DNA from 4 places in the Lelliottia sp. GFLA7 genome. Region 4 is predicted to be linked to each of the others. Evidence: predicted binding sites of a transcription regulator. Region 4 holds the regulator's gene; each other region holds the start of a gene.

Region 1 (5,320 bases), on a different contig from region 4:
CCATCACCGACGGCACGTTACAGCCAAAGCCGACAATCAGCGGAACGAAGGATTTACCCGGTAAACCCAGCGCTTGCATCAGACGATCCATGACGAACGCCGCGCGGGCCATGTAACCCGAATCCTCAAGGAAAGAGAGGAACAGATACATCATGCCAATTTGCGGCACCAACGGCAGAACAGTGTTCACCCCGCCGCCAATCCCCTGAGCCAGGAAAATGGTCAGCCATTCCGGGAAATGTAACGTGTAGCCCACCCATTGCAGACCGTGAATAAAGATAGCTACGGACCCCACATCAAACAGCGGCTGTAACGCCCCGCCAATGTTAATGGCCAGCAGGAACATCAAATACATCACCAGCAGAAATACCGGCAGACCGAGAAAACGGTTCAGAATGATTCTATCGACCGCTGCGGTGAAACGGCTGGGTTCCGCCGTCAGCGTGTTACTGACCACTTCACAAATCGCGGCAATACTTTGATAGCGCGCATCGGCGATATGCAGCGCCGGATCGTCAAGTTTTTCAGTGAGCCGCGCCAGGGAAATATCCAGCTTCTGCGCCGCATCCCCCGCGTAGCGACGGCTATAAATATCGCCTTCCAGCATTTGCAGGCCGAGCCAGCGGCGCTGTTTTTCCGGCATCGTCTGCGCCATTTCCTGCGCCAGATGCTCGGCTTCTTGCAAGAGCGGTTTGGCGTAATGCACCAGCTCGAGATCGGTATTTTGCGAGTGACGATCGACGGCCAGCTTTAAGGCATCAATACCCCGTGCGCGGGTCGATACCAGCGGCACAACCGGGCAGCCGAGGCGGGCGGAAAGCGCGTCGATGTCGATGCGAATTTGTTGTTTTTCCGCCAGATCGAGCATGTTTAGCGCAACGATGCACGGAATGCCCAGCTCAAGCAACTGCAGCGTCAGGTAAAGATTACGTTCGAGATTGGACGCGTCGACGACGTTAATCAGCAAATCCGCATCGCCGCTCAGAATGTAGTGGCAGGCAATTTGTTCATCAAGCGAGGTCTGAGACGAAATCGTGGTTAATGAATAGGTGCCGGGCAGATCAACGAGCGTGACAAGATTATCTGTCGTTGAAAAATGACCTTCTTTACGTTCGACCGTGACGCCTGCCCAGTTTCCCACGCGCTGACGAGCGCCTGTAAACTGATTAAATAACGTGGTCTTGCCGGAATTAGGATTACCAATTAAGCCAATGGTTAATTTTTTCATTGTTGTAGACTCGGAATAACGACTGGCGATTTATCGGGTTAAGGCTTCGACTTCTAATAAGGCGAGGTCTTTTTTGCGCAGTACCAGATTGACGCGTCGGGTTTCGATATGAACAGGATCGCCCAACGGCGCAATGCGAACGACCTGAAAGGACGAACCAGGCAACATGCCTAATGACAGCAGTTTCTGACGATACGCCGGGCTAATTTCACGGGAAAAACCGGTAATTTTCCAGGCACTGTCTGGTGTGAATTGCATAGACACCACTTTCACCGAAGGTTAAATAATCAACAGATGCAATGATAATGAGAATGGTTTCTACCAGCAATATTTAAAATGTGACGTAATGTTGTTATGGCTATTAATTAGCGGACAGTTTGACCTTGCTCAATATTTAATGATTTTGCAGGTGAGAGGGAAATGACTTATTTGTTAACGAAGTGATACTTGCTGGTTTAAATACGGATATGCAATCGGTTCCACACTGAATAAATAACCCTCCGCCTTTTCAGGAGGAGGGTGAGAGGCAGAATTAACGTTTTTTCCCCATCGCCGCAGCCAGCGCATCCATCATGGCGCTGTTGCCTGCAGGCTGTGCTTCGCGACCGCGCGGTTGCGCCGGTTTTGCCGCCGGGCGTACCTGCTCGCGTGCGCCGCCGCCGTTACCACGACGTGCGTTGGTTTCGCCTGGCTGCTCGTCCAGACGCATCGTCAGCGCGATACGCTTGCGGGGCATATCCACTTCGAGCACTTTCACCTTCACGATGTCGCCCGCTTTCACCACGGTATGCGGATCCTGAACAAATTTATCTGCCAGTGACGAAATATGGACCAGACCGTCCTGATGCACGCCGATATCGACAAACGCGCCAAAGTTGGTGACGTTCGTGACTGCGCCTTCCAGCACCATGCCAGGCAGCAGGTCTTTCATCGTCTCCACACCTTCAGCAAATTTCGCCGTTTTAAACTCAGGACGCGGGTCGCGGCCTGGCTTTTCCAGCTCTTTGATGATGTCTGTGACGGTCGGGATACCGAATTGCTCATCGGTGAAATCGACGGCCTTCAGGTTGCGCAGTTCCGCGCTGTTGCCCATCAGATCTTTCAGCGCTTGCTGCGTGACGGCCAAAATACGTTCCACCACAGGATACGTTTCCGGGTGAACCGTCGAGGCGTCCAGCGGGTTATCGCCGTGGTTGATACGCAGGAAGCCCGCGCACTGTTCAAAGGCTTTTGGCCCGAGACGGCTGACTTTGAGTAACTGCTGACGATTCTGGAACTGTCCGTTCTCATCACGCCACGAGACGATATTTTGCGCCATCATGCGCGTTAGCCCAGCCACACGGGTGAGCAGCGCGACGGACGCGGTGTTCAGATCCACGCCAACGGCGTTCACGCAGTCTTCCACGACCGCATCCAGCCTACGCGCCAGCTGAGTCTGGCTGACGTCGTGCTGGTACTGACCCACACCGATAGATTTCGGGTCGATCTTCACCAACTCGGCCAGCGGATCCTGTAAACGGCGGGCAATAGAGACAGCGCCGCGAATGGAAACGTCCAGATCCGGGAATTCGAGCGCCGCCAGTTCGGACGCGGAATACACCGATGCACCTGCTTCACTCACAATGACTTTCTGGGCAGTAACCTTTGGGAACTGCTCCTGCACGTCCAGGAAGAAACGCTCGGTTTCACGCGATGCAGTACCGTTACCAATCGCCACCAGCTCGACGTTATGTTTTTCGCAAAGTGCCGCCACGGCAACGGCGGCTTTTGCGGCCTGACCGGTGTGCGGATAAATCGTGTCGGTGGCGACCAGTTTGCCGGTGGCGTCAACGACAGCCACTTTCACGCCGGTACGCAGGCCGGGATCGAGACCCATCGTGGCGCGCAGGCCCGCCGGGGCGGCCATCAGCAGGTCATGCAGGTTACGGGCAAAGACATTGATGGCTTCGTCTTCAGCGCGTTCGCGCACGGTGCCCATCAGTTCGGTTTCAAGGTGCATCAGCACTTTGATACGCCACGTCCAGCTCACCACGCCTTTACGCCAGCTATCAGCAGGCGCGTTATTCAGGCGCAGGCCAAGATGGTCGGTAATGATCTGCTCGCAATAGCTCTCTTTCGGCGGCTCATCAAACTGCGGATCGGCATTGAGAGAAAGCTGCAGGATGCCTTCGTTACGGCCACGGAACATCGCCAGCGCACGGTGCGATGGCGCGGTAGAAATCGGTTCGTGATGATCGAAGTAGTCGCGGAACTTCGCGCCGTCCTCTTCTTTGCCGCTGACAACTTTCGCGACGATATGCGCGTTCTTCCACAGATAATCACGCACTTTTGACAGTAGCGCCGCGTCTTCGGCGAAGCGTTCCATCAGAATATAACGGGCGCCATCGAGGGCGGCTTTGGTGTCCGCTACGCCTTTGTCAGCGTCGATGAATTTCGCGGCTTCCGTTTCAGGATCGTGCGACGGGGTGTTCCACAGCAGATCGGCCAGCGGCTCAAGGCCCGCTTCAATCGCGATCTGTCCGCGAGTACGGCGTTTCGGTTTATACGGCAGATAGAGGTCTTCAAGCTCGGTTTTGCTCATCGTACCGTTGATGGCACCCGCCAGCGCCTCGGTCAGTTTGCCCTGTTCGCCAATGGACTTGAGAATGGCCTGACGACGGTCTTCCAGCTCGCGCAGGTAGCCCAGACGGGTTTCCAGATTACGTAACTGCGTGTCATCCAGACCGCCGGTGATTTCCTTACGATAACGTGCGATAAACGGCACGGTGTTCCCTTCGTCAAGCAGGCGAACGGCAGCTTCTACCTGTTCGGCCCTGGCCTGAATATCACCCGCAATAATGCGGCAGAGCGAATCTTTCATCATGGCTATTTCATCTTTAGGATCGAAATTTAGGGGGATAGTTATACGGACTGACACGGTAAAATGCCAGTCGTGGAGGGCGCTCTCGGACTATTTTACGTACTCAATTTCATTCACGTACCAACTCGCTTCGCCCGACGGAGTTTGCACTATCGCTAAATCACCGACTTCCTTTTTCAGCAGCGCGCGGGCCATCGGCGAGTCGATAGAGATGTAATCCTTACGACCAAAAATTTCATCGTAGCCGACAATGCGAAAACGCTTGGTATCGCCGTCGTCATTTTCGATTTCAACCCAGGCACCAAAGAAGACTTTTCCTTCCTGCTGAGGGGAATAATCCACGATCCGCAGGTACTCAAGGCATTTGGTGAGATAGCGCACCCGGCGGTCAATTTCACGCAGCCGTTTCTTATTATACTGGTAATCAGCGTTCTCACTGCGATCGCCGAGGCTCGCCGCCCATGTCACCTTTTTGGTCACCTCCGGGCGCTCTTCACGCCACAGGTAATCCATCTCTTTTTTCAGTTTTTCGTACCCTTCACGGGTGATCAGCGGCGTTTTCATGGTATGACCTATACGACTCGACTCGGTTGCAAACAATGCGCACATTACGTACCACATAGCTTAACAGACAGGACGCATTATGATTTATGTGATGAAATGTGCAGATAAGCTGCTGTTAAATATGCTTTGTAACAATTTCGACTAGAATTTATACCAGAATTAGCTGGTGGTAAACGCGCACTTTTTTAGAATACGTACTGAAATACTATCCGGACCTTTGGGAGTACACATATGCAAGAGAATTATAAGATTCTGGTCGTGGATGACGACATGCGCCTGCGTGCGCTGCTTGAGCGTTATCTGACCGAGCAGGGCTTCCAGGTTCGTAGCGTGGCGAACGCCGAGCAAATGGATCGCCTGCTGACCCGTGAATCGTTCCATCTGATGGTGCTCGATCTGATGCTGCCTGGCGAAGATGGTCTGTCGATTTGCCGTCGTCTGCGCAGTCAAAGCAACCCGATGCCGATCATTATGGTGACGGCGAAAGGGGAAGAGGTTGACCGTATCGTGGGCCTGGAGATTGGCGCTGACGATTACATTCCAAAACCATTTAATCCGCGTGAACTGCTGGCGCGTATTCGCGCAGTGCTGCGTCGTCAGGCTAACGAATTGCCTGGCGCACCGTCTCAGGAAGAGGCTGTGATCGCGTTCGGTAAGTTCAAGCTGAA
Region 2 (5,320 bases), 560 kb from region 4:
TTACTTCCGCATCTTTATGGATGATCACTTCTACGACGGCTGCGTGCAGCTGGTAGCTGTCGCGCACGGGCGCAGAACACCCTTCGATGTAACTGACATAACTGCCTTCGTCGGCCACCAGAATGGTACGTTCGAACTGTCCAGTTTTTTCGGCGTTAATACGGAAATAGGTCGACAACTCCATTGGGCAACGCACGCCTTTCGGGATGTAAATAAACGTCCCGTCAGAGGCCACGGCGGCATTAAGCGCGGCAAAGAAATTATCGTTACTCGGCACAACGGTGCCGATGTACTTTTTCACCAGATCCGGGTGATCGTGGATCGCTTCGCCGAATGAACAGAAGATGATGCCCTGTTCCGCCAGCTTGCCGCGATAGGTGGTGGCGACAGACACCGAGTCAAAAATCGCATCGACCGCCACTTCACGTCCTTCGCGGACCGGCACGCCGAGCTGTTCGAACGCCTCTTCCACCTCTTTACTCAGATAGCTGTTTTCCCCGGTCTGCTGCACAGCGCCTGGCTGCGAGGCGCAGGTATCATCACAGCTCCCGCAGGACGGTGCGGAGTAATAGCTGTAATCCTGATAGTCCAGATGTTTATAGTGCGCCTTCAGCCAGTGCGGCTCTTCCATCTCCAGCCATGCGCGAAATGCGTTCAGGCGAAACTCGAGCATCCACTCTGGCTCGTTACGCTTTGCCGAGATCGCCCGCACGACATCTTCGTTAATGCCTTTTGCGAGCTCATCAGTTTGTAGCTGAGTGAAGAACCCCTCTTTGTAATTGAGGTGCCCGCCGCTCCAGGTGTTAACATCGTCAGTTGCTTCAGTATTACGAGACATAGTACCGCCTATACCCCAAAGCTTTCGCCGCAGCCGCATTCGTTCTGGGCTTTCGGGTTATTAAATTTGAATAACTGGTTTAAGCCTTCGCGCACGTAATCGACTTCTGTTCCGTCGATAAACGGCATGGCCTGGAGGGCGACAAACAGCTTCGCGCCGTCCGTTTCGAACACCAGATCGTCTTTCTCAGGCTCGGTGACCGTCCCTAGCACGTAGCCAAAGCCCGCGCAGCCGGTCTGTTTCACGCCTAAACGCAAACCCACTATTTCCGGTTTTTTATCGATTAATTCGTGAATCTGCGCCGCTGCTGTTGGCGTCAGCGTCAATCCACGCCAGGCGAAATCAGCAGGGTTAAAGGTTTCTGAATGCAGTTCCATAGGTCCACCTCATCTATTGAGCCACTACGGGCATAACACCATGTTAGTGATAACGATTATCACTTCAACCCCCTGACAGCAGGGGCTTTCGGCTTAATCGCCCTTTTTGGCTACTTTACTTAAGCATAGACCCTGCCGCGCCAGGCAGGAGCGTTGGTTAAAATAATCCAATACATTGATAAATAATGGATTAGCAAAAGCTAATCGGTGCAACGGGTTACGCCGTAGAAGATGTATAGATAATGCCTATTTTTAAAATAGACAGCGCAGAATTTCCAGGAAAATACTGAAACAGGGCGAAAATGGCGCGCTGCGCGAGCGAATTGGCCGTCAGACGCTAGACTTTAGGAGACACCAAAAGGAGATTACCTATGTCATCACATGATTTTGAGAATGAAGCCGATCGCTTGGCGAATAAAGCCTTTAACAAAGCTGACGAACTTGCTGGAGAAGCACAATCCCAGTTTGGCGCTGCGGTTGACTCACCTAAACATCAGCTTAAAGGTGCAGCACGAAAATATGCCGCCAAAGCGTCGGATGTTGCAGATGATGTGTCTGAAAGAGTGCGTGATAATCCGTTGACCGGATTGATGGCCGCAGGTGCCATTGGCCTGATTATTGGCCTGTTGGTGGGGCGTAAATAAGACATTCACTCTGGCCCGCAAGGGCCTTTTTTACAATCCTGCTTCGTGGAACGACACCGCAAAACCCTGCTCTCGCCAGTGATCCAGCTGCTCCTGCTGACGTGCTGTAGCGGCTTTACCCGTCCAGACAAAAATCTTTTGCCCCGGGAACAGTTCCGGACGTGGGGAATCAATCGGCTCTGCTAACACGTCAATATGCCAGCCCTTATGAGAAAGCCGGGCAGCCTCAAGCCACAAACGCGTGCGGTCTTCACATTCCCAACCGATTAACAGCGCGTCTTTTCCTGACTTTTTACGTGATTCCGCCAGGGAAGCCGCCGCAACCTCAATGAGCACACCGTCTAACAGACTTGCCATGTGGCGAACCGTATTTTGATCGTGGCTCATGCGTTGGCGGACGGGAACAAGAATATTATCGATAAGGGCTTCAACGGAATGTTCGCGACGGAAGTCAGTGAGTTTGGCGCGCAATTTTGCCGGGCTGGCGTAGCGTAAAACCAGCATCATCTCTTCCTGATATGCCGTCCAGCTACTCTCAGTGACCAGTTCCTGCGCACCCAAAAGGGCTTTGACCTTACCAACCGAAACGCCGCTTTTCATCAGGCGTTTGATTTCTTCGATGCGCAGAATATCTTCTTCATCGAACTGGCGATGGCCGCCTTCGCTGCGCTGGGGTTTCAACAAACCATAGCGACGCTGCCATGCGCGCAGCGTTACTGGGTTGATTCCGCATCGTTCGGCGACTTCACCGATACTGTAATAGGCCATTAGCTCCCTCACGCTCAATACTTCCATACTAAAACTAACTAACCTTATCAGATTGTACAAATGAAATGTATAACTAAGAATCCGGTTAGCAGCAAGTGCTTGTCAAGCCTACCAGAATTAGGTTTACGCATTGTTGTACAAACTTTACGACTCGTATCATTCAGCGTGAGAGAGGTTTACCGCACATTAGATATCGAATTTCTTTTCTGGCCAGGCAATCGGCGGAATGCCTCCCAGTTTCGGACTGGCAAAAAGATGCCCCTGAAACTCGGAAATCCCAGCGGATTCAAGCCACATCCACTCCTCCGCCTTCTCAACACCCACGGCGCAAAACTGAATTTCCAGTGAGGCACAGCATTTGATAATGGCCTGAACAATCGCCTGGCGCGGACCGCTTTTATGCACATCCGCAACCAGCTCGCGATTGATTTTGATTCGGTCAGGCTGGAATTGCGCCAGCAGCAGCAAACCCGCGAAGCCGGCACCAAAGTGATCGATCGCCACGCTGATCCCGGCGCTCTTGAGCTGCCGGACCGCCCCTTTGAATTCGGTGAGTCGCGAAATGACTTCACTTTCGGTGAATTCGATAATGATTTGCTCGGGCACCAGACCATTGGCGGCGATTTCTTTCAGCAGGAAATCGACAGCATCAGGCACATTGACCAGCGTCATCGGCAGCAAATTCAGGGATAATGTCTGCCCTTCAAGGCCCAGCGCACTCGCCATCGACAGCGCGACCTGCTTACTTTTGAGATCCGACTCGTAAATCGCATTCCCGGTCAGCGACTCAAAATAGACGGCCGGTGAACCACCAGACGGCGTACGCAGCAGCGCTTCCCAGGAGACAACCTGTTGCGTCAGCGGATCAACAATGGGCTGAAACGCAAAGCTACAGTCTGCCCCTTTGGCAATCACCGGGGGCTGGCGCGATAAAGCATCCTCTTCGGGGATAAATTCCCAGGTATCGCCCGGTGGGATTTCGAAATAGTTTTCTTTTTCAGTGGCTTCGACAAAGGTGCGGAAAAACTGTAGCGCACGATCGTTGTACGTGAGCTGATAGCGAGTTGTCCCTTTATTCAGCACCTGCTGAAGCACTTCTTCCCTGTCGTAGCGCCGCAGATCAAAGAGTTCCATGCCTGCATGACCAAATCGCCTTGACGGGCCGTAGTCATAAAGCAACTCCACCAGATTGTAGTGCCGGGGGTCGTTGCAAATATGCTCGTAGATACGCTTGACGCTCTCTTCCGGCCCTTCGAGCAGCTGGAAAAAGTGCATTCCGTTGAATAATAAAATCCCTGTGACGTCCGAGTGCCGATTCTTATCGGCGGCTGCTTCGACCATTTTTTCCAGAGATTTAACTGGAACGTTCGCGCAGAGATGACTGCGGTAAATAATGGTTGTGAGCATGTTTTTCCAGGGTGTTTATCGGGTGGGCCGCACATGCAAATCATGTGGCTATTGCGTGTTATACCACATTAATTGCTTAACAAATAATTTACAGCTCAAGGATTTAGCGGTTTTTTTTCTCGTGATTTTTAGCCTGTACAACTTTGTTCCGCAATACACGTTGTACAATATATCCTTTGCATAACTCTGCAATGTTGACATTCATAACTTATTGATTTTTTTATAATCTGTAACTAAAAGTGAAAAATTATGAAAAATCTGTACATTTTTAATGTACAGATTTAAGAAAAGTGTATACCTTATTTGTAACGTTACTGATTACTCATTTTTACAGGATCGAAACATGCGCCAGAACGGATATCAACCCGATGCCGCCACTGCCATTGCACAGTACTTTGACAAGGCCGCCCTGCCTACCCAGCAGGAGACACTCGGACAGGTGGTTGTCGAAATCCTGCGTGACGGGCGTAGCCTGAATCGTAAAACGCTGTGTGCCAAGCTGCTATGCCGTCTTGAAGATGCATCGGATTTGGAAGAAGAAAAACATTATCAAACCCTTATCGGATTACTGTTTGATCGCTGAAGTTCGCAAAACAATTAACAGATTTCCTGGTTTGTCAGTCATCGGGATGAGGGAGCGCTGAAGGCTAACAAAGACCAGGCGATCAGAGATGCTGTTATGAATAGACGTCATGTAGACAAAATGGTTGACGAGCTTATTGGTGAAGCCGTTCTTTCGCTGTTAAAGGAGAACGGCCCCATCAATACGCATGCATTAACGCAAAGATTACGGAGCATGAAAGCTCATGAAAAGGATCCTGAGCGGCGGGAAGCCATAGCAGAGGTTATTGCGGAAATAAGCGGCAGTGATGTGGCGTTTAAACATTACAAAGCCGTGCAAAACCAAGCGAATCGAGAGGGATCTCAAAGGATCAATAATAACAATGTTGTTCCTTTATTTAGCAATGGAAAGCCTGCTGATCCAAAGAAAATACATTGACTGCCAACCGCCACTTAACCATACGGTGAGAATAAATGAGACAGAATATTCAGGTTCAGCCCGAATTTACGACAGCAAGCTTCGACAGTGCAGTTGCAGAATATTTTCGTACCGCAGGCGATCGGTTTGCCGATGAGGCTGCTGTTTTTTCCGCTGCGGTGCGTGGCGTTCTTGCCAGTGATGGGCATGTCACTAACAAAGGACTCATTTTATGGCTGATTCATGCGCTCGAATCGACCAGCGATGTGGTCCGCGCCGATGTGATTCGCAAAACGCTGGAAATCGT
Region 3 (5,320 bases), on a different contig from region 4:
GCAAAAGGTTTGCCCTTGTGCAGCTCAGGGTTGACCACTTTAACTACGTGGCGACGACCCGGAGATGTCGGTTTACATTTAACAACTGCCATTGTATTACTCCTCCGACTTACTCAGCGCCGCCAACGAAGTCCAGATTCTGGCCTTCCTTCAGGGTGACGTAAGCTTTTTTCCAGTCGCTACGACGACCGATACGCTGTCCGTGACGTTTAACTTTCCCTTTAACAACGAGGGTGTTAACGACTTCGACTTCGACTTCAAACAGTTTCTGCACAGCAGCTTTGATTTCTGCTTTGGTCGCGTCTTTAGCAACTTTGAGAACGATGGTATTGGTTTTTTCCATCGCAGCAGACGCTTTTTCAGAAACGTGCGGTGCACGAAGCACCTTCAGCAGACGTTCTTCACGAATCATGCCAGCATCTCCTCAACTTGCTTAACAGCATCAGCAGTCATTACGACTTTGTCGAAGGCGATCAGGCTAACCGGGTCGATACCAGTTGCATCGCGTACGTCAACCTTGTGCAGGTTGCGCGCAGCTAAGAACAGGTTCTCGTCCAGCTCACCGGTGATGATCAGCACATCTTCCAGAGCCATGTCTTTCAGTTTCTGTGCCAGCAGCTTAGTTTTAGGCGCTTCTACAGAGAACGTTTCGACAACGATCAGACGATCCTGACGTACCAGTTCGGACAGAATGCTTTTCAGCGCGCCGCGGTACATCTTTTTGTTTACTTTTTGACTGTGGTCCTGTGGGCGAGCAGCGAAGGTTACGCCACCGGAACGCCAGATCGGGCTCTTAATAGAACCTGAACGCGCACGGCCGGTACCTTTCTGGCGCCACGGCTTTTTACCGGAACCAGTTACTTCAGCACGAGTCTTCTGAGCACGAGTACCCTGACGAGCACCAGCTGCATAAGCAACAACAACCTGGTGAACCAGCGCTTCGTTGAAATCACGACCGAAGGTAGTTTCGGAAACAGTCAGCGCGCTCTGCGCGTCTTTCAATACTAATTCCATTGCTATCTCCTCACGCCTTCACAGCTGGTTTAACGATCAGGTTGCTACCGGTTGCACCCGGAACAGCACCCTTAACCAGCAGCAGGTTGCGCTCAGCGTCAACACGCACTACATCCAGGCTCTGGACAGTTACGCGTTCGTTGCCCATCTGACCTGCCATCTTCTTGCCTTTGAACACTTTGCCCGGAGTCTGGTTCTGACCGATAGAACCCGGAACGCGGTGAGACAAGGAGTTACCGTGCGTGGCATCCTGAGTACGGAAGTTCCAGCGCTTAACGGTACCAGCAAAACCTTTACCTTTAGAGGTACCGGTTACGTCAACTTTTTTAACTTCAGCAAACAGCTCAACGCTAATGTCCTGACCTACGGTGAACTCTTCGCCTTCAGCAAGACGGAATTCCCACAGACCACGGCCAGCTTCAACGCCAGCTTTAGCGAAGTGACCAGCTTCCGGCTTAGTTACACGACTTGCTTTTTTAGAGCCAGTGGTAACCTGAACTGCACGGTAGCCATCGTTAGCCAGGTCTTTAACCTGAGTAACGCGGTTTGCTTCAACTTCGATAACGGTTACTGGGATAGATACGCCATCTTCAGTGAAGATGCGGGTCATTCCCACTTTTTTACCGACTAAACCAATCATTGTTTCAACCTCTCAATCGCTCGATGACCTGATTAACCCAGGCTGATCTGCACGTCTACACCGGCAGCCAGGTCCAGACGCATCAGAGCATCAACGGTTTTTTCAGTTGGCTCAACGATGTCAACCAGACGCTTGTGAGTGCGAATTTCATACTGATCACGCGCGTCTTTGTTGACGTGCGGAGATATCAGAATGGTAAAGCGCTCTTTGCGGGTCGGCAGCGGGATCGGACCACGGACTTGCGCACCAGTGCGCTTAGCAGTCTCGACGATTTCCGCGGTTGATTGATCGATTAGACGATGATCAAACGCTTTAAGGCGGATACGGATTCTTTGGTTCTGCATGAGACCAGAGCTCCAATTATTTTATAAGCGAAAATGATTACTACCCATACCCATTACGATTGATGGGTGAGTGTAACCGTTCTTACGTAGCCCCCCAATTGGGGACATTGTTAGGCAACAAAAAACTGTTACCCAGGTTCATATTGAACCAGCTGTCAATTACGACAAGCCCGCGCATTATACGTAAAATACGACATAACGCAAGTGCAGTTTAGAAAACAACCTTACAGCCATAATTTGCGAGGCGGGTCGAAATCCCCAAGTACCGCTCAGATGTTTCACTGATTCGTTGGAATGCTCTACGCAACGGCTGGTTTTACTGTTTGTTCATAAGTACGCGAAGAAAGAGGATATCGCAGCGATTACTTTAGAGGTTTCAATCATGTTTGCTGCGTTTCCCTTTCTAGTTATCTATGCAACGTTGACCTACTTTCTCATTCGCGAGGACATACGTTTCGGTCTGTTACCGGACAAATACGTCTGCCCGCTACTCTGGTCAGGTCTTCTGTTTCATCTCATCAATGATCGTGTATTTCTGACCAGTGCTGTCGGGGGGGCCATAGTGGGTTACATTGGCTTTGCGTGTTTATATTGGGGTTTTTATCTGATGTATAAACGCGAGGGACTTGGATATGGGGATGTAAAGTATCTTGCTGCCTTAGGGGCGTGGCACGGCTGGTATGTTTTACCTGCTTTGACACTTGTTGCCGCGCTGCTTGGCGCGACCTATGTCGTGATCATGGTTCTTTTGAAACCTGGGATGCAGATACACAAAAACCCGCTACCGTTTGGACCTTTCATGGCGGCAGCAGGTTTATTAACGGGTTGGCAAAGTTTAATCACCCTTCCACTTTGATCTGTGATTGAAGGTAATTTTGCAAACCAATTTTTCCAATCAGATCCAGCTCGGTCTCCAACCAGTCAATATGGCCCTCTTCGTCTGCCAGGATCTTAATCATCATATCGCGGCTAACATAGTCATGGACGCTATCAGCATAAGCGATAGCTTCCCGGAGATCTTTTGCACCCTCAAGTTCAAGCGTTAGATCCGAACGAAGCATCTCTTCAACGTCTTCACCGATGCCAAGTTTGCCGAGATCCTGCAGGTTAGGAATGCCTTCAAGAAAGAGAATACGCTCGATGTATTGATCAGCGTGTTTCATTTCGTCGATGGATTCATGATATTCAACATCGTTGAGGCGCGTCAGTCCCCAGTTCTTGAACATTCTTGCATGAAGAAAATACTGGTTGATCGCGACAAGCTCATTTCCCAATAATTTATTGAGATAGCTTATGATTTTAACATCACCTTTCATTATATAGTCCCTCCGCTTCCACTTATTGAAGCGTAGATGGGGCTACAGGGATGTCAAAAAAAAGATAGAGCCTTAGGCGATCTCTTTGTATTCCGGGATCTGCGTCAATTCGTCCTGCATAATCTCACGCGCCGCGCGTACACACTTACCGCATTGATTTCCTACCGGAACAAATTTACGAAGCTGTTGGAAAGACTGAGGATGAAACTGTCGAACGGCTTGACGTATTTTTTTGTCACTCACGCCATTACACAAACAAACGTACATAGAAACTCCCGTTCAATTTATGCACAAAGTGTAAGTGAGAATAATTATGATTACAATAGCACATGCGTCAGGACAGGCGTTATGAGGAGGCAAAAAATGCGAAAAAATGTGACAAGCCATAAACGAAAGATAGCAAAAAGGGCATCTATTGATGCCCTTTAAATACGCATTGCTTAAATTTTATCAGCGATTAGCTGATAACTTTAGCTACAACGCCAGCGCCTACAGTACGGCCGCCTTCACGGATTGCGAAACGCAGACCGTCATCCATCGCGATTGGGTGGATCAGGGTAACAACCATCTGAATGTTGTCGCCAGGCATTACCATCTCTACGCCTTCTGGCAGTTCGATGGTGCCGGTCACGTCAGTTGTACGGAAGTAGAACTGTGGACGGTAGCCTTTGAAGAACGGAGTATGACGGCCGCCTTCATCTTTGGACAGAATATAAACTTCAGATTCGAATTTGGTGTGCGGCTTGATTGAGCCTGGCTTAGCCAGTACCTGACCACGTTCGATTTCTTCACGTTTGATACCACGCAGCAGAACACCAACGTTCTCACCAGCACGGCCTTCGTCCAGCAGTTTGCGGAACATTTCAACGCCAGTACAGGTAGACTTAGCAGTCTCTTTGATACCAACGATTTCAACTTCTTCGCCAACTTTGACGATACCGCGCTCTACACGACCGGTTACAACAGTACCACGGCCGGAGATGGAGAATACGTCTTCGATTGGCAGCAGGAATGGCTTGTCGATAGCACGTTCTGGTTCCGGGATGTAAGAATCCAGGTAGCCAGCCAGTTCAACGATTTTAGCTTCCCACTCTGCTTCGCCTTCCAGCGCTTTCAGAGCAGAACCACGGATGATTGGAGTATCATCACCTGGGAAATCGTACTGAGACAGAAGTTCACGCACTTCCATTTCGACCAGTTCCAGCAGCTCTTCGTCATCAACCATGTCGCATTTGTTCAGGAACACGATGATGTACGGAACGCCTACCTGACGACCCAGCAGGATGTGCTCACGCGTCTGTGGCATAGGGCCATCAGTTGCAGCAACAACCAGGATCGCGCCATCCATCTGAGCAGCACCGGTGATCATGTTTTTAACATAGTCGGCGTGGCCCGGGCAGTCTACGTGTGCGTAGTGGCGGGACGGGGTGTCATATTCAACGTGGGAAGTGTTGATGGTGATACCACGAGCTTTTTCTTCTGGTGCGTTATCGATCTGATCGAATGCACGAGCAGAACCACCGTAGGTTTTCGCCAGAACGGTAGTGATTGCAGCAGTCAGCGTTGTTTTACCATGGTCAACGTGGCCGATAGTACCGACGTTAACGTGCGGTTTTGTACGTTCAAATTTTTCTTTAGACACGGCTATATTCCTTACTATAGTGCCCCCTCACCGAGAGGGCACGGGATTTTGGTTTTTAACCTATGGCTTATTTGCCACGGGCTTCGATTACGGCCTGAGCAACGTTGTTCGGCGCGTCATCATACTTCAGGAACTCCATGGAGTAAGAAGCACGACCTTTAGTCAGTGAGCGCAGCTGAGTTGCGTATCCGAACATTTCAGACAACGGTACTTCAGCATGAATCTGAACGCCAGTAGCGTTAGATTCCTGACCTTTCAGCTGGCCACGACGACGGCTAAGGTCACCGATAACGTCACCAGTGTTCTCTTCTGGAGTTTCTACTTCAACCTTCATGATTGGTTCAAGCAGAACTGGTTTCGCTTT
Region 4 (5,320 bases):
TTAAGCGGCGGGGGTTATCCTCCGCCGCTTTTTTTTGCATCAATCGCCCCCATTATTTTCCTCCTGGACGTATAAAGGGTTGTCACTACGTCCGGCTTATAAGATCATACGCCGCTATACGTTATTTACGCCTTTGAGGAATCCACGATGAGTGAGGCTGAAGCCCGCCCGAGTAACTTTATTCGTCAGATCATCGATGAAGATCTGGCCAGTGGTAAGCACACCACAGTGCATACCCGTTTTCCGCCGGAGCCTAATGGCTACCTGCACATTGGCCATGCGAAATCCATCTGCCTGAACTTTGGCATTGCGCAAGACTATCAGGGCCAATGCAACCTGCGTTTCGATGACACCAACCCAGTAAAAGAAGACATCGAATACGTTGAGTCCATTAAGAACGATGTGCAGTGGTTAGGATTCAACTGGTCAGGCGACATTTGCTACTCTTCAGACTATTTTGATCAGCTCTTTGCCTATGCGGTGGAGCTGATCAACAAAGGTCTGGCCTACGTTGACGAACTGTCTGCTGACGAAATCCGTGAATATCGCGGCTCGCTGACCGCGCCGGGCAAAAACAGCCCATACCGCGATCGTAGCGTCGAAGAAAACCTCGCCCTGTTCGAAAAAATGCGTGCGGGTGGCTTCGAAGAAGGTAAAGCGTGTCTGCGTGCCAAAATCGACATGGCATCACCTTTCATCGTGATGCGCGATCCGGTTCTGTACCGTATTAAATTTGCCGAGCACCATCAGACCGGCAACAAGTGGTGCATCTACCCGATGTACGACTTCACCCATTGCATCAGCGATGCGCTGGAAGGCATCACGCACTCTCTGTGTACGCTGGAATTCCAGGACAACCGTCGTCTGTACGACTGGGTGCTGGATAACATCACCATTCCTGTGCATCCGCGTCAGTACGAGTTCTCTCGTCTGAATCTGGAATACACGGTGATGTCCAAGCGTAAGCTGAACCTGCTGGTGACGGATAAGCACGTTGAAGGCTGGGATGATCCGCGTATGCCGACCATTTCCGGTCTGCGTCGCCGTGGTTACAGCGCCTCATCGATCCGCGAATTCATCAAGCGTATCGGCGTGACCAAGCAAGACAACACCATTGAAATGGCGTCGCTGGAATCCTGTATTCGCGAAGATTTGAACGAAAATGCGCCGCGCGCAATGGCCGTTATCGATCCGGTTAAACTGATTATCGAAAACTATCCGCAGGGCGAAAGCGAGCTGGTGACGATGCCTAACCATCCGAGCAAACCGGAAATGGGCAGCCGCGAAGTGCCATTCAGTGCTGAAATCTGGATCGACCGCGCCGATTTCCGCGAAGAAGCCAACAAGCAGTACAAACGTCTGGTGATGGGCAAAGAAGTGCGCCTGCGCAATGCCTACGTGATCAAAGCTGAGCGCGTCGAAAAGGACGCAGAAGGCAATATCACCACGATTTTCTGCAGCTATGATGCGGAAACTCTCAGCAAAGATCCGGCAGATGGTCGTAAAGTGAAAGGCGTTATTCACTGGGTCAGCGCTGCGCACGCGCTGCCGGTTGAAATTCGTCTTTACGATCGTCTGTTCAGCGTGCCAAATCCGGGCGCTGCGGAAGATTTCCTGGCGACGATCAATCCGGAATCCCTGCTGATCAAACAGGGCTACGCTGAGCCGTCGCTGAAAAATGCGGAAACCGGCAAGGCTTACCAGTTTGAGCGTGAAGGGTACTTCTGTCTTGACAGTCGTTATGCAACCGCTACCAAACTGGTCTTCAACCGTACAGTAGGTCTGCGTGACACGTGGGCCAAAGCTGGCGAGTAATCCAGGTCAATGAGAGACAAACGCCGCATATTGCGGCGTTTTTTTTGCTTGTCGATCAGGCTGTTAGTATTTCATCGAAAAAGAGACGTTTAACATTGAGGTCAATGAGCTGCTACTTATTTTATTAAATAAAATTTGATGCGCATGAGGAGAGTAAAATAAAACGATGTAATCGCTATCAATAATTATTAGTGATTGAATTTAGTTGATTTTTTAATGTAAAAACCCTTCCTGACCTATATGTTACAAATCACTACCAATTATGTGCACTTCGTCATAATCCTGCATTTTGCCCACTGAAAAGCATTGATAATTCGCGTCGCGAAAAATAGTCTAAAGACGGTAGTTAATTCGAGGGTATTTATAACTACCCCTGACCGTTTGGTCTTTTTAGATTTTTCGCCGTTTAAGGCGCTTTAATTCGTCAAAGAGGAACAACTATGCGTACGTTCAGTGGCAAACGTAGTGCGCTGGCGCTGGCTATTGCCGGTGTGACAGCAATGTCTGGCTTTATCGCTTCACCGCAGGCTCAGGCAGCAGGCTTTATCGATGATTCCACGCTCACGGGCGGTATCTATTACTGGCAACGTGAACGTGACCGTAAAGATGTTACCGAAGACAAATACAAAACCAACTTGTCCCATTCCACCTGGAACGCCAACCTCGATTTCCAGTCAGGTTATGCTGCGGACATGTTCGGGTTGGACATTGCGGCGTTCACTGCCATTGAGATGGCAGAAAATGGCGACAGCGCGCACCCGAACGAAATCGCGTTCTCCTCGAGTAACAAAGCCTACAAAGAAGACTGGTCGGGTGATAAGAGCGGAATAAGCCTCTATAAAGCGGCCGCTAAGTTCAAATACGGCCCGGTTTGGGCTCGCGGCGGGTATATTCAGCCAACCGGTCAGACGCTGCTAGCCCCACACTGGAGCTTTATGCCTGGTACATATCAGGGTGCCGAAGCCGGGGCAAACTTTGACTACGGTGATGCGGGCGCGTTGAGTTTCTCCTACATGTGGACCAACGAATATAAAGCCCCGTGGCATCTGGAGATGGATAAGTTCTATCAGAATGACAAGAAAACCAAAGTCGAATACCTCCACTCGTTAGGGGCGAAATATGACTTTAAAAACGATTTAGTGCTGGAAGCGGCTTTTGGTCAGGCAGAAGGATACGTGGATCAATACTTCGCCAAAGCCAGCTATAAATTCGATATCGTCGGCGGCCCGCTGTCCACCAGCTATCAGTTCTACGGCACGCGTGACAAAGTCAGCGATGGCAGCGTGAACGATCTGTATAACGGCACGGCATGGCTGCAAGCATTGACCTTCGGCTACAAAGTCGGGCAAGTTGATTTGCGTCTGGAAGGAACATACGTGAAGGCCGAAGGCCAGCAGGGCTACTTCTTGCAGCGTATGACACCGACCTACGCGTCATCAAATGGTCGCCTGGATATCTGGTGGGATAACCGTTCGGATTTCAACGCCGATGGTGAGAAAGCTGTATTCTTCGGCGCCATGTATGACCTGAAAAACTGGAATCTGCCGGGCTGGGCGGTTGGCGCATCTTACGCGTATGCATGGGACGCAAAACCTGCAGATATGGCTACGCCGGACGCTTACTATGACCCGAACTATCGCCTGAAAGAGTCCTCATATAGCCTCGATGCGATCTACACCCTCCAGGAGGGTCGCGCGAAGGGCACGATGTTCAAACTGCACTTCACCCAGTACGACAACCACTCCGATATTCCAAGCTACTCGGGCGGTTACGGCAACATCTTCCAGGATGAGCGTGACGTGAAATTCATGGTCATCGCGCCATTCACCATTTTCTGATGAACGCGCCGGCGGGGTGATTCCCCCCATCCCGCCGGAATGGAGACTGAAATGCTGAAAAAATTGATTATCGTCGCGGTGCTCGCATCGGGGCTGGTCGCCTGCGCACAGCCTCAGGCACCAAAAGAAGACTCACGACTGAAAGAGGCGTACAGCGCCTGTATTAACACCGCCGAAGGATCGCCAGACAAAATCCAGGCCTGTCAGAGCGTGCTGACTGTGCTGAAAAAAGAGAAAGCGCACGAGCAGTTTGCGACGCAGGAAAATGTGCGGGTGCTGGATTACCAGGCCTGTATTCAGGCGCGTCAAACCGGTAACGATCAGGAAGTGGCAAAGCGTTGTGACAAGATCTGGCAGGAGATCCGCAGCAACAACAGCAAGTAATCTTCTTTTGCCACGCCCGGTTGTGCTTCATCCTGAAATTCGCAGGATGAAGCGCAACCGGGCTTTTTCATTTATAGCAGGCAAAAAAAAGCCAACCGTTAGGTTGGCTCAGAGTATGAAATACGATTATTTGGTGTCGTGCGCGTGATCGTTTTCGCGGCAATCGCCTTCTGCACAGTGACCGTAGAGGTACAGGCTGTGGTTGGTCAGACGGATACCATGACGAGTGGCAATCTCACGCTGACGAGATTCGATAGATTCATCGCTAAACTCAATCACCTTGCCGCAATCCAGGCAAATGAGGTGATCGTGGTGATGCTGTTGTGTCAGTTCAAAAACGGATTTACCGCCTTCAAAATTATGACGGGTGACAATCCCGGCGTCATCAAATTGGTTCAGAACGCGATAAACGGTCGCCAGGCCAATCTCTTCGCCCATGTCGATCAGACGTTTATACAAGTCTTCCGCACTGACATGGTGATTGTCCGGCCCTTGCAGTACTTCCAGGATTTTTAAACGAGGAAGCGTCACTTTCAGGCCAGCCTTCTTTAATGCGGTATTGTTGTCAGTCATGCGGAATCTGTCCTGTTGCTAAACGATTCACTTCTAAAGAAGAAGTGACAGAAAATGCACTTGGGATAATGCGTTTCATTATAGAACTGCCATGCTTAAATGAAAACTGCAAGTCTCAAGCAAAGTATGCTTATAAAAACGTGGTATCGCCAACAAAGTTGAGCGAAGGCATCCACTTTAACCTGGGATATTGTACAGGTCTGAAAGCAAAAGTTAAAAATTTGTAGCAATTATTTTAATTGGAAATACCTATCAATGCGGCGCAACAGTTTTGCAGCGCCGCACGATCAATCAGGCATTCAGGATATCGTCGAGGTGAAGTTCTTCGCGGATCTGCTTAACCCATTGGTTTACGCGTTCTGCGGTGAGTTCTGGTTGACGGTCTTCGTCAATCGCCAGGCCCACAAAGTGATCGTCATCCGCCAGGCCTTTAGACGCTTCAAAGTGGTAACCCGCCGTTGGCCAATGACCGACAATCGCCGCGCCGCGCGGTTCGATGATGTCGCGGATGGTGCCCAGCGCATCACAGAAGTACTCTGCGTAATCTTCCTGGTCACCGCAGCCGAACAGCGCGACCAGCTTACCGTTGAAGTCGACTTCTTCCAGCGTTGGGAAAAAATCATCCCAGTCACACTGCGCTTCGCCGTAGTACCAGGTAGGAATGCCCAGCAGCAGAATATCGTAGCCTTCGAGATCTTCTTTGCTGCTCT

The links. Region 4 encodes Fur, which represses iron uptake genes when iron is present. Its sites were predicted from a motif close to ATAATAATGAGAACNACTATCAA; they were not measured.
Region 1: a site for Fur is predicted at 1,528-1,550, ahead of feoA (ferrous iron transporter A). Genes of this name have one in related genera too.
Region 2: a site for Fur is predicted at 1,256-1,278, ahead of sufA (Fe-S cluster assembly scaffold SufA). Genes of this name have one in related genera too.
Region 3: a site for Fur is predicted at 3,616-3,638, ahead of bfd (bacterioferritin-associated ferredoxin). Genes of this name have one in related genera too.

Annotation. Positions count from the first base shown of each region.
Region 1 is NZ_JBWLAQ010000008.1:17,534-22,853, forward strand. It holds gene feoB (Fe(2+) transporter permease subunit FeoB) at 1-1,228, opposite strand, end outside; gene feoA (ferrous iron transporter A) at 1,259-1,486, opposite strand; gene AC07RN_RS17795 (Tex family protein) at 1,761-4,091, opposite strand; gene greB (transcription elongation factor GreB) at 4,179-4,652, opposite strand; gene ompR (osmolarity response regulator transcription factor OmpR) at 4,884-5,320, shown strand, end outside.
Region 2 is NZ_JBWLAQ010000001.1:223,745-229,064, forward strand. It holds gene sufB (Fe-S cluster assembly protein SufB) at 1-838, opposite strand, end outside; gene sufA (Fe-S cluster assembly scaffold SufA) at 847-1,215, opposite strand; gene AC07RN_RS01125 (ElaB/YgaM/YqjD family protein) at 1,587-1,859, shown strand; gene AC07RN_RS01130 (MerR family transcriptional regulator) at 1,890-2,627, opposite strand; gene AC07RN_RS01135 (diguanylate phosphodiesterase) at 2,814-4,034, opposite strand; gene ycgZ (regulatory protein YcgZ) at 4,378-4,617, shown strand; gene AC07RN_RS01145 (hypothetical protein) at 4,714-5,034, shown strand; gene AC07RN_RS01150 (biofilm/acid-resistance regulator YmgB/AriR) at 5,070-5,320, shown strand, end outside.
Region 3 is NZ_JBWLAQ010000008.1:83,570-88,889, reverse strand. It holds gene rplB (50S ribosomal protein L2) at 1-92, opposite strand, end outside; gene rplW (50S ribosomal protein L23) at 110-412, opposite strand; gene rplD (50S ribosomal protein L4) at 409-1,014, opposite strand; gene rplC (50S ribosomal protein L3) at 1,025-1,654, opposite strand; gene rpsJ (30S ribosomal protein S10) at 1,687-1,998, opposite strand; gene AC07RN_RS18130 (prepilin peptidase) at 2,381-2,854, shown strand; gene bfr (bacterioferritin) at 2,838-3,314, opposite strand; gene bfd (bacterioferritin-associated ferredoxin) at 3,387-3,581, opposite strand; gene tuf (elongation factor Tu) at 3,772-4,956, opposite strand; gene fusA (elongation factor G) at 5,024-5,320, opposite strand, start outside.
Region 4 is NZ_JBWLAQ010000001.1:787,723-793,042, reverse strand. It holds gene glnS (glutamine--tRNA ligase) at 148-1,815, shown strand; gene chiP (chitoporin ChiP) at 2,256-3,653, shown strand; gene chiQ (ChiQ/YbfN family lipoprotein) at 3,708-4,037, shown strand; gene fur (ferric iron uptake transcriptional regulator) at 4,164-4,610, opposite strand; gene fldA (flavodoxin FldA) at 4,902-5,320, opposite strand, start outside.